One region of the Rahnella selenatireducens genome, then DNA from elsewhere that is predicted to be linked to it. Evidence: predicted binding sites of a transcription regulator. Region 1 holds the regulator's gene; each other region holds the start of a gene.
What was found. Region 1 encodes CRP, which controls carbon source genes, mostly activating them, when cyclic AMP is high. Its sites were predicted from a motif close to ATGTGANNNNNNTCACAT; they were not measured.
Positions count from the first base shown of each region.

Region 2: a site for CRP is predicted at 1,457-1,474, ahead of ACLBVC_RS09435 (iron-containing alcohol dehydrogenase). Genes of this name have one in related genera too.
Region 3: a site for CRP is predicted at 1,729-1,746, ahead of adhE (bifunctional acetaldehyde-CoA/alcohol dehydrogenase). Genes of this name have one in related genera too.

Region 1 is NZ_JBKEZJ010000006.1:327,129-330,413, reverse strand. Features, by position in the region: gene ACLBVC_RS12900 (LysR substrate-binding domain-containing protein) at 1-647, shown strand, start outside; gene ACLBVC_RS12895 (OsmC family protein) at 649-1,056, opposite strand; gene crp (cAMP-activated global transcriptional regulator CRP) at 1,419-2,051, shown strand; gene ACLBVC_RS12885 (YccS/YhfK family putative transporter) at 2,113-3,285, shown strand, end outside.
Region 2 is NZ_JBKEZJ010000004.1:376,188-379,472, reverse strand. Features, by position in the region: gene ACLBVC_RS09445 (D-threonate 4-phosphate dehydrogenase) at 1-47, opposite strand, end outside; gene dtnK (D-threonate kinase) at 40-1,386, opposite strand; gene ACLBVC_RS09435 (iron-containing alcohol dehydrogenase) at 1,581-2,717, shown strand; gene ACLBVC_RS09430 (dihydrodipicolinate synthase family protein) at 2,761-3,285, shown strand, end outside.
Region 3 is NZ_JBKEZJ010000009.1:216,252-219,536, reverse strand. Features, by position in the region: gene ACLBVC_RS16500 (YchE family NAAT transporter) at 835-1,479, opposite strand; gene adhE (bifunctional acetaldehyde-CoA/alcohol dehydrogenase) at 2,011-3,285, shown strand, end outside.

The sequences.
Region 1 (3,285 bases):
TTAATCAGTATTCGCAGGGTTCGGTGGCTATCGGGTTTTCATCACTGCTGGCGCTGACAGTGTTTCCGGCTCTCAATGAAGCGTTCAAAACGCAGTTTCCCCAGTCCAAACTGCTGATTAAAGAAGGCCAGCTTTCGACGCTGTTACCGGCGCTGCGTGAAGGGAAACTCGATTTTGCCGTCGGAACCGCCGGGCCGGGTTTTCCGCTGGAAGATTTGGTGCGTGAGCCGCTGTTTAGCGCGCCGTTTGGCGTGATTGCGCGGCAAGGGCATCCGCTGGCAGGTGCCACCACGCTCGAAGAATTGCAGGGCGCGCGCTGGGTGTTGCCGGAAACGGATATGGGTTATTACCAGCAGATTCAGCTTTCAATGAACGGCTTTAGCGCGCCAGCAGGTGAAACGCCGGTAAGAACGGATTCGGTGGTGTGCGGGCTGAATATGGTATTGCAGTCGGATTATCTGACGATTGTGGCGAAGGCGATGCGCGCGCCGTTCGGCTTGCAGGACAGGCTTTGCCTGCTCAATATCGATACGCTGCCAGAGGCGGAATATTGCGTGCTTTATTCGCAGAAATCGCCGCTGACTTTTGCCGCGCGGCGATTTCTGGATTTACTGCGAAGTCAGTGCCAGTCGTATCGCTGGTGGTGACTTATTCGGCGTTCACTACTTCAAAACTGTGGGTGATCGTCGCGGCTTTGCCCAGCATCAGGGAAACAGAGCAATATTTTTCCGCAGAAAGGCTGACCGCGCGTTCCACAATTTTATCCGTCAGGTCTTTACCGGTGACGATAAAATGCAGGTTGATGTGCGTGAACAGACGCGGCGCTTCTTCACGGCGCTGAGACGTCAGTTTCACTTCGCAGTCACGCACGTCGTTGCGGCCTTTTTGCAAAATAGACACCACATCAATCGCGCTGCAACCACCCGCTGACATCAGCAACATTTCCATCGGGCTTGGGGCTTTGTCGCCCGCATTACCATCCATTGTGATCTGATGGCCCGACGCTGACTCACCTAAAAACGTCAGCCCTTCTACCCATTTTACGCGTGCGTGCATGTGCTCTTCTCCCGGTGGATAAATTCGTCAAATTTTCCCCTCAGACTACCCTTTCACCCAAAAACTGGCAACGTAACCCGATCGCCATCATGCTGAAGCGAGACAACAGAAGACAGCATTGCAAACCTGTGTTACAAACAAAGCCGAAACATACTTTCCAGTAAATTGCGGTGACGGTTTTTGCGGTTTAAGAACAGAACCCACGGTGTTAACAGCAATAATCAGGCTGTTTCACTCCGACATCCGCTTGCAGCATTTCTGGGGAGTTATATGCTGAAAGGGCGCTTTTTAAAGTAAGTGCCGTACAGGGAACTCTGAGCCCTGTGATTTTGGGCAGCGATAACAACAGAGGATAATAGCAAATGGTTCTCGGCAAGCCACAAACAGACCCGACTCTCGAATGGTTCCTGTCTCACTGTCATATACATAAGTATCCTTCTAAAAGTACGCTGATTCACCAGGGTGAAAAAGCCGAAACGCTGTACTACATCGTGAAAGGGTCGGTTGCCGTCCTGATTAAAGATGAAGAAGGCAAAGAAATGATACTGTCATACCTTAACCAAGGTGACTTCATCGGCGAGCTGGGACTCTTCGAAGAAGGGCAGGAACGCAGTGCTTGGGTTCGTGCTAAAACTGCCTGCGAAGTGGCTGAAATTTCTTATAAAAAATTCCGCCAGCTGATTCAGGTAAACCCGGATATTCTGATGCGTCTTTCCGCGCAGATGGCAAACCGTCTGCAAGTGACGTCAGAGAAAGTCGGCAACCTTGCCTTCCTCGACGTAACAGGCCGTATCGCGCAAACTTTGCTTAATCTGGCCAAACAGCCTGATGCAATGACCCATCCGGACGGGATGCAAATCAAGATCACCCGTCAGGAAATCGGCCAAATCGTCGGTTGTTCACGTGAAACAGTCGGACGTATTCTCAAAATGCTGGAAGATCAGAGCCTGATCTCCGCACACGGTAAAACGATTGTCGTTTACGGTACACGTTAATCCCTCAGAAATTGGCGCGACAGTTGACTGTCGCGCCTTTTTTATGGGCTAAGCTTTACCCATGACGCTATGGCGAAGACTGTTCTATCATCCCGAAGTTAACTACGCGCTGCGCCAGACGCTGGTGTTGTGCCTGCCTGTCGGTATTTGCTGGCTGTTTGGCAATCTGCAAATGGGTCTGCTGTTCTCGCTGTGCCCGGCCTGTTGCAACGTCGCCGGTCTCGATACCCCGCACAAACGCTTTTTTAAACGCCTGATCGTCGGCGGTTCGCTGTTTGCCGTCAGCAGTATCCTTTTGCAGGTGATGCTCGAAAACTGGCACATTCCCCTGCCGCTCATCATGTTAACGCTGGCTTTACTGCTCGGCGTCACCGGCGAAATCAGCCCGCTGCACGCACGCCTGTTGCCGGGCGCGCTGGTGGCCACCATCTTCACACTGAGTATGGTCGGCGTGAGGCCGATGTGGCAGGCACCGGCGCTGTTTGCTGCCGGAACCGCCTGGTACGGGCTGTTTAACTGGGCATGGTTCCGTATTTCCGAAGAACAACCTATGCGCGAAACGCTCAGCCAGCTGTATTTGCAGCTGGCGGATTATTTCGAGGCCAAATACAGCCTGCTGACGCAACATATCGACCCCGAAACAGCCCTTCCCCCGTTGCTCAAGCGCCAGCAGCAGGTCATCGATCTGATTGCGTTGCTCTATCAGCAGCTGCATATGTTGCCGCATCATGAACACCACAATAACCACAAGCGGCTGTTCCAGCGTTTTCAGGTTGCACTCGATTTGCAGGAACACATCACGGTCAGCCTGCATCAGCCGGAAGAAGTGCAGAAACTGGTGGAAGAAAGCCACGCAGAAGCGGTGATCCGCCGGAATGCGCAGGTAATTTCCGCTCGTCTGCGCGTGATTGCGGACGATATTCTTTATCACCGATTCTCCGAGCGTTTCACCATGGCGAATGAACTGGCGGCGCTGGAAAAAATTGCGGCGCAGAACCCGCAGAATCCGGTCGGCCAGTTCTGTTATTACCATTTCAGCCGTATCGCACGACTGCTGCGGACGCAGCGCCCGCTGTATCGCCGCGATCTGATGAACTCCCAGCCGCGCCTGCCTTTCTGGCCTGCGGTGAAAAGCTACCTGTCTTTTAAATCCTCGGCCCTGCGCAATGCCGCACGTCTGGGTCTGATTCTGGCGATCGGCAGCAGCCTTGGGTTGTTCTTCAATCTGCCAAAA
Region 2 (3,285 bases), on a different contig from region 1:
CCGATACCGGCAGGATCACCCATGGTTACAGCAATAATTTTAGTCACTCAACTTCTCCTCAATAAAGCGTAAAACTTCAAGTAGCGTATTTTCAGTGCCGAACCCGCCCGCTTTGGTCATGACCGGCAACCGGTTAAGCGGGCCGTCGAGTAAAAAACCCCACGGAACACAGCCTGCAATCTGTCCTTTGATTTCAAATCCTTTCGCGCCCAGAGCCCGGGCAACGGCCAGCGCGATATCTCCGCCTGACAGATAAAGTCCGCCCGGTTTCGTCTCCAGTTGCTGTAAAACGTTCTGAATCAATTGCCCGAGAAAGGCGGCAATGCGCCCGCCCATTTGCGGGCGGCTGATGTGATTTTGCTGGCAAAACAGGGCAACGGAATGCCGTTGTTCTTCATTCTGGCGGGTACGGATAAAACAATGTTTGCCCTCCGCGACGGCGTGGCGAATTTCAGCAGAAAGCGTCGTCAGCAACCTGTCTGAATCCGCTGAGAAGAGCCGGAGAACATCAATGTCGATCAGTAAAACGGGGCGGTGTTGTTGTACAAAAGCAATCTGCTGCGCCGCGATTTCACTCATTGAACCGATAACCGCCAGCAGCGGCGCGGCTGTGCGTTCAGTGATATTCACAGGCGAGATTTGCGGCGTCAGACAATGTTGCGCAAGCGCATGGCTCAGGCCGGAAGCACCGACCAGCAGTGGCCTGAATGGCAGACTTTCAGCGGCCCGGATAATCAGGTTCAAATCGTCTGCGGTCTGGCTGTCGGCCACAACAATGCGAACACCCGAGGCCGTCAGCGCGAAAAGCTGCGCCTGAAAATCACCGGAGCGCAGCGCCTCAAGGCTGATGTGATGCTGGCGCAGCGATGTTTGGTCAGCCAGACGTCCGCCGACGCTGGCCGTGCTGACCGGCGTTTTCGGGTCTGTGGCGAATTCTGTTTCCGTCAGTAAGCGGTCATTCACGTAGCAAAGCCCGTCTTTTACCACTCGCCCGAGTTCAGGTACTGCGGGCGCGACAATCGCCAGCGGGCAGTCGAGCGCCATCAGTGCGGCTTCGGTTTCTGCCCCCAGATTCCCGCGTAGCGTGGAGTCGATTTTCTTGAAGACCCATCCTTCCTCAGTGGAAACCGGTGATGCGACCAGCACAGCCTGCGTGACCTTAAGCGCGGCATCCGCTGCACTCATAGCCCGGCTGTCGGTGCTGTAAATCAGTGCGTGACCGGCGCGGTTTTTTTCCACGCTGCCAGTAATGTCAAACTGCACGCATACCGACATTCCCTGCGCCACCAGCGCCACGCCGGTATCATTCGCGCCGGTAAAGTCGTCGGCAATCACCAGCAATCCGGCTGTGTGATGAGAGTCTGTGGTTGCTGCTGTTTCGGCCATCGTGGCTCCGTGATGAATGAGGTCAGGTTAATCTTGCTGGATATGATTATATTCAATCATGATTGATTATATGTGAGCAAGTTCAAATTATTCAACTTCAATTTCGCCTATAAATTGCCCTGACGATGTGAGGAGTGTCGATCTTTAATGATTGAACTCACTCTTACTAAAGACTCAGACGGCAGGAAAAAGGCATGAATATAGACACTACGATCATCAGCGGTTTTCAGTCATTACAGGACATCGGCTACTTGCTGGCCGGAAAACGTCAGGTTCTGCTGGTCAGCGACAAAAACATTATTGGCCTGCCGCCGGTGCAGTCGCTTATCGGTCAGCTCGATAACGCGGGCTGTCAGGTGAGCATAATTGATAATGTGCCGCCGGAACCGAGCCAGCATGACGTCGCCGACATTCTGAAAACCCTGGGTCAGCCGCAGGTCGATCTGGTGATTGGCGTCGGCGGTGGAAGTGTTCTGGACGTCGCAAAGCTGCTTTCGATTCTGTGCGCCGGAGATGAAGTCGTGACGCTCGGCAGTCTGCTGGCAGGTGAGAAACCGCAACGCCGCACGACGTCGTTACTGATCCCCACCACTGCAGGCACAGGCTCAGAAGCCACGCCAAACGCGATTCTGGCGATCCCCGAAAAGGAAACCAAAATAGGCATTATTACGCCGGTCATGCTGCCCGATTATGTTGCGCTGGTGCCCGAACTCACCACCAGTATGCCCGCGCGCATTGCGGCCTCAACCGGCATCGATGCGCTGTGCCACCTTTTCGAATGCTTCACGTCGGTCATTGCTAACCCGGTCAGTGATAACTTCGCGCTGGTCGGCATGAAAAAATTGTTTGCCAGCCTCGAAACGGCCGTTGCCGAACCGGAAAATCTGGAGGCACGGCTGAATATGCTGTGGGCGTCTTATTACGGCGGCGCTTCGATTGCCCATGCGGGTACCCATCTGGTTCACGCTATGTCCTATCCGCTCGGCGGGAAATATCACATTCCTCACGGGGTGGCGAACGCCATTCTGCTCGCGCCTTGTATGGCTTTTGTCAGACCTTCCGCCGTGAATAAATTTGCGCAAGCCTATGACTTAATTCCCGGCGCTGACCCGACATTACGTGAAGAAGAAAAATCCTATGCACTGGTGGAATATTTTGATGCGCTGGTCCATCGCCTGGATTTACCGGTCAAATTAAGCCAGCTGAATATCACACCTGACGACATTCCTTATTTGTCGCAGGGGGCAATAGAGGTACAACGTTTAATTAAAAATGTACCGATGCCGGTCGACAAAAATCAAATAGCGGAAATTTACCGCAGCATTCGTTAACCCCTTATTTCATATCCGATTACAACGACGTAAAGAGAATAAAATGAATAATATTACCGGAGTCTATACCGCCATTGTGACGCCGTTCTCCGCCAGGGGAGAACTCGACGGTGACGCATTGCGCCAGCAGGTAAAACGCCAGAAACAGGCAGGAAATAATATTTTCTGTAACGGCACTAACGGCGAATTCTTTATGCTCAGCGAGCAGGAAAAAATTCAGGTCACAGAGATTTGTCTCGAAGCCGCGGGCGATGACACGGGCGTGATGTCGCATGTCGGCGAGATTTCTACCCGCGACACCATTCGTCTGGGAAAACAGATTGAGAAACTCGGCGTGCGCGCCGTGTCGGTGATTACGCCGTGGTTTGCGGCGCTGCGTCCGCAGGAGCTGATTGCGCATTTCCGCGCCGTCGCCGATGCGCTGACGGTTCCGGTATATCTCTACAATATTCCGGCAAGAACCGGTAATACGCTGACGCCGGACGTAGTCCGCGTACTGGCCGATCATCCTAATATTAAAGGGATTAAAGACAGTGCTGGTTCGTACGAGAGCCTGCACGGTTTTCAC
Region 3 (3,285 bases), on a different contig from region 1:
CGATAGAAAATCCGTCGCAGTTAAGCGCTGTCATTCATTTTAATCAGAAGAAGTACTGAAGATTTGTTTTGTTGAATCGGGAGAGTCAACGCAAGGTTGTTAATTGTCGTCATCTCAATACCTGACTTTCTTTTCACAGAAAGCGCACGAGGATAATTTTGTGATACGCATGATGACACGACACTCTCCAAAACAAATGAAATTGCTTCAATCTCTCTATGCCGGGCAAGATTCATTCTCACTCTGAGCACGACTCTAAACAAAATTCCATTTTTGAAGACGATTTGAAAATTATCAGAAGCCTGATACGGGCGCCAATAAATTTTGCAAATTTGTTACGTAATTCTCTTTTATGCGTTAAGTGTGCCAGAAGGACACCTGCAACCTCACGTCAGAAATGGCACTTAACCCATTGTTATATGTTGAGTTAACATGCTATTTCTCACACTTTTTTGTAACGACGGTTGTTCAGGAACTGCTCTGACACAATCAGTTAACAATGGGATGATTTCAAGGATAAAGCGCTGTTAACTGCTGTGTTAACACTAATAACATCTCGGTACGGCCTGCACAAGCCTTACAGAATGATGTGGATAAATTAACGGCAATACGGGCAATAAATAACAGTATTTAGCGAAGAATTAGCTAAGTTTATTAGAATAAATGGAGACTTGGATTAAAAAGGAAGGTGAGATGTAGATTTACGCCACATTAGGGTGCAAGTGCTCTCAATTAAGGCATTAGCTGCACTATATTAATGCACACGATTATAAGAAGGAGTAATAATTCTCACGGATAACGTTAATGTATCCGCGAGAATTTGTAGCCTAGGAATCAGAGCAAGCCGGGGAAAATAGCTTTAATACCGGTGACGATAAACTCAATACCGAGTGACATCAGTAAAAGGCCCATGATACGGGTAATGACGTTGATGCCAGTTTGCCCTAACAGGCGGACTAATAAAGGTGCCGCACGGAACAGCAACCAGCAGCAGAATGCAAAGAAGATGATGGCAACGGTCAACCCCAGCAGATTCTGCCAGCCGTTGTAGCGGGAACTCCAGACAATCGTCGAGCTTATCGCACCCGGCCCGGCCATCAGCGGCAACGCCAGCGGAACCACGCCAACGTTTTCACGGATCGCCGTTTCTGACTTCTCCTGTTTATTCTGCTTATCTTCACCCAGCTTGCCGCTGATCATCGACATCGCAATCGTCACAACCAGGATCCCGCCGGCAATGCGGAATGAATCAATGGAAATCCCAAATAAGTGCAAAATCGCGTCGCCCAGGAAAAGCGCCGTCGACAATATAATGGCCACGGACAGATTGGCTGTCATGTTGGTCTTATTACGCCCTGCCGCTGCCTGATAGCTGGTCATACTGATAAACACCGGCAAGATCCCCACCGGGTTGACCAGTGCAAACAGGCCGACGAAAAATTTGATATACCCTGAAAAATCTAATAAAGATTGGCTCACGCAGAACTCCGCACAACTATGCCAGCAGAAGAAGGTTTTGATGGGCGCTAATGTACTGGAATCCCCGTAAAGGCGCCACGCCGTTTCATAGTTTTTATCACCAGATTTTGAAATAAAGGCAGTGAATAAGGCTTTTGTTAAAAATGAGTTTTTTTATTGATAACTTTAGCTACTAAACTGTATTATCCATGGGTTAATTTGATAATCATTCTCAACAACACCCTGCTGAAAGGTGTCAGCATCGGTATTTAGTGATCTAGATCAAATTCACCCTGCCTACAAATAGGTAAGCTCAGTACATAGTCACTCAGCGTTACTTGAAGACAAAACGTTAAGTGAAAAAGGTGATTTAAAAGATTTCGACTTTACCCGGTGCTTCACAACTGAAAGCTCTTTGAGCAAATAAAAATACAAAGACAACACATTGAGATCCTTAGCATTAATTAGTTTCTCACGGTGACTGATAGCAGGTCTATACTAGTCTTTGGCAGATTATTTACTAAAAGAGTTTAACTTTATCAGGAGAGCATTATGGCTGTAACAAATGTCGCTGAACTAAACGCACTCGTAGCACGAGTCAAGAAGGCACAGCGCGAATATGCCAACTTCAGTCAAGAACAAGTAGATAAGATTTTCGCTGCCGCCGCCCTGGCTGCTGCCGATTCTCGAATTCTCCTTGCCAAACTGGCTGTTGAAGAATCCGGAATGGGTATCGTCGAAGACAAAGTGATCAAAAACCACTTCGCTTCTGAATATATCTACAATGCTTACAAAGATGAAAAGACCTGTGGCATTCTGGGTCAGGATGATACTTTCGGTACCATCACTATCGCTGAGCCAATCGGCCTGATCTGCGGTATCGTTCCAACCACCAACCCGACTTCCACTGCGATTTTCAAAGCGCTTATTAGCCTGAAAACCCGTAACGGCATCATCTTCTCCCCGCACCCACGTGCAAAAAATGCGACCAACAAAGCTGCTGATATCGTGCTGCAAGCCGCTATCGCTGCAGGTGCACCAAAAGACATCATCGGCTGGATTGATGAACCCAGTGTAGAACTGTCTAACCAGTTAATGCATCACCCTGACCTGAACCTGATTCTGGCAACCGGTGGTCCTGGCATGGTTAAAGCCGCATACAGCTCTGGTAAACCAGCCATCGGTGTTGGTGCAGGTAACACCCCAGTTGTTGTTGACGAAACTGCCGACATCAAACGTGTTGTCGCTTCTGTTCTGATGTCTAAAACCTTCGATAACGGCGTAATCTGTGCTTCTGAACAGTCCATTATCGTCGTTGATTCTGCTTATAACGCAGTTCGCGAACGCTTCGCCTCCCACGGCGGCTACATGCTGCAGGGCAAAGAGCTGAAAGCGGTTTCTGACATCATCCTTAAAAACGGTGGTCTGAACGCTGCTATCGTAGGTCAGCCAGCGGTGAAAATTGCTGAAATGGCTGGTATTAAAGTTCCTGCTAACACCAAAGTGTTAATCGGCGAAGTCAGCGTTGTTGATGAATCTGAACCGTTTGCACACGAAAAACTGTCCCCTACCCTGGCAATGTACCGCGCTAAAGATTTCGAAGATGCGGTAAATAAAGCTGAGAAACTGGTAGAAATGGGCGGTATCGGCCACACCTCTTGTCTGTACACAGACCAGGACAACCAACCAGAACGTGTGAACTATTTTGGCAACAAAATGAAAACCGCGCGTATCCTGATCAACACCCCGGCTTCACAGGGTGGTATCGGTGACCTGTATAACTTCAAACTTGCCCCTTCTCTGACGCTGGGTTGCGGTTCATGGGGT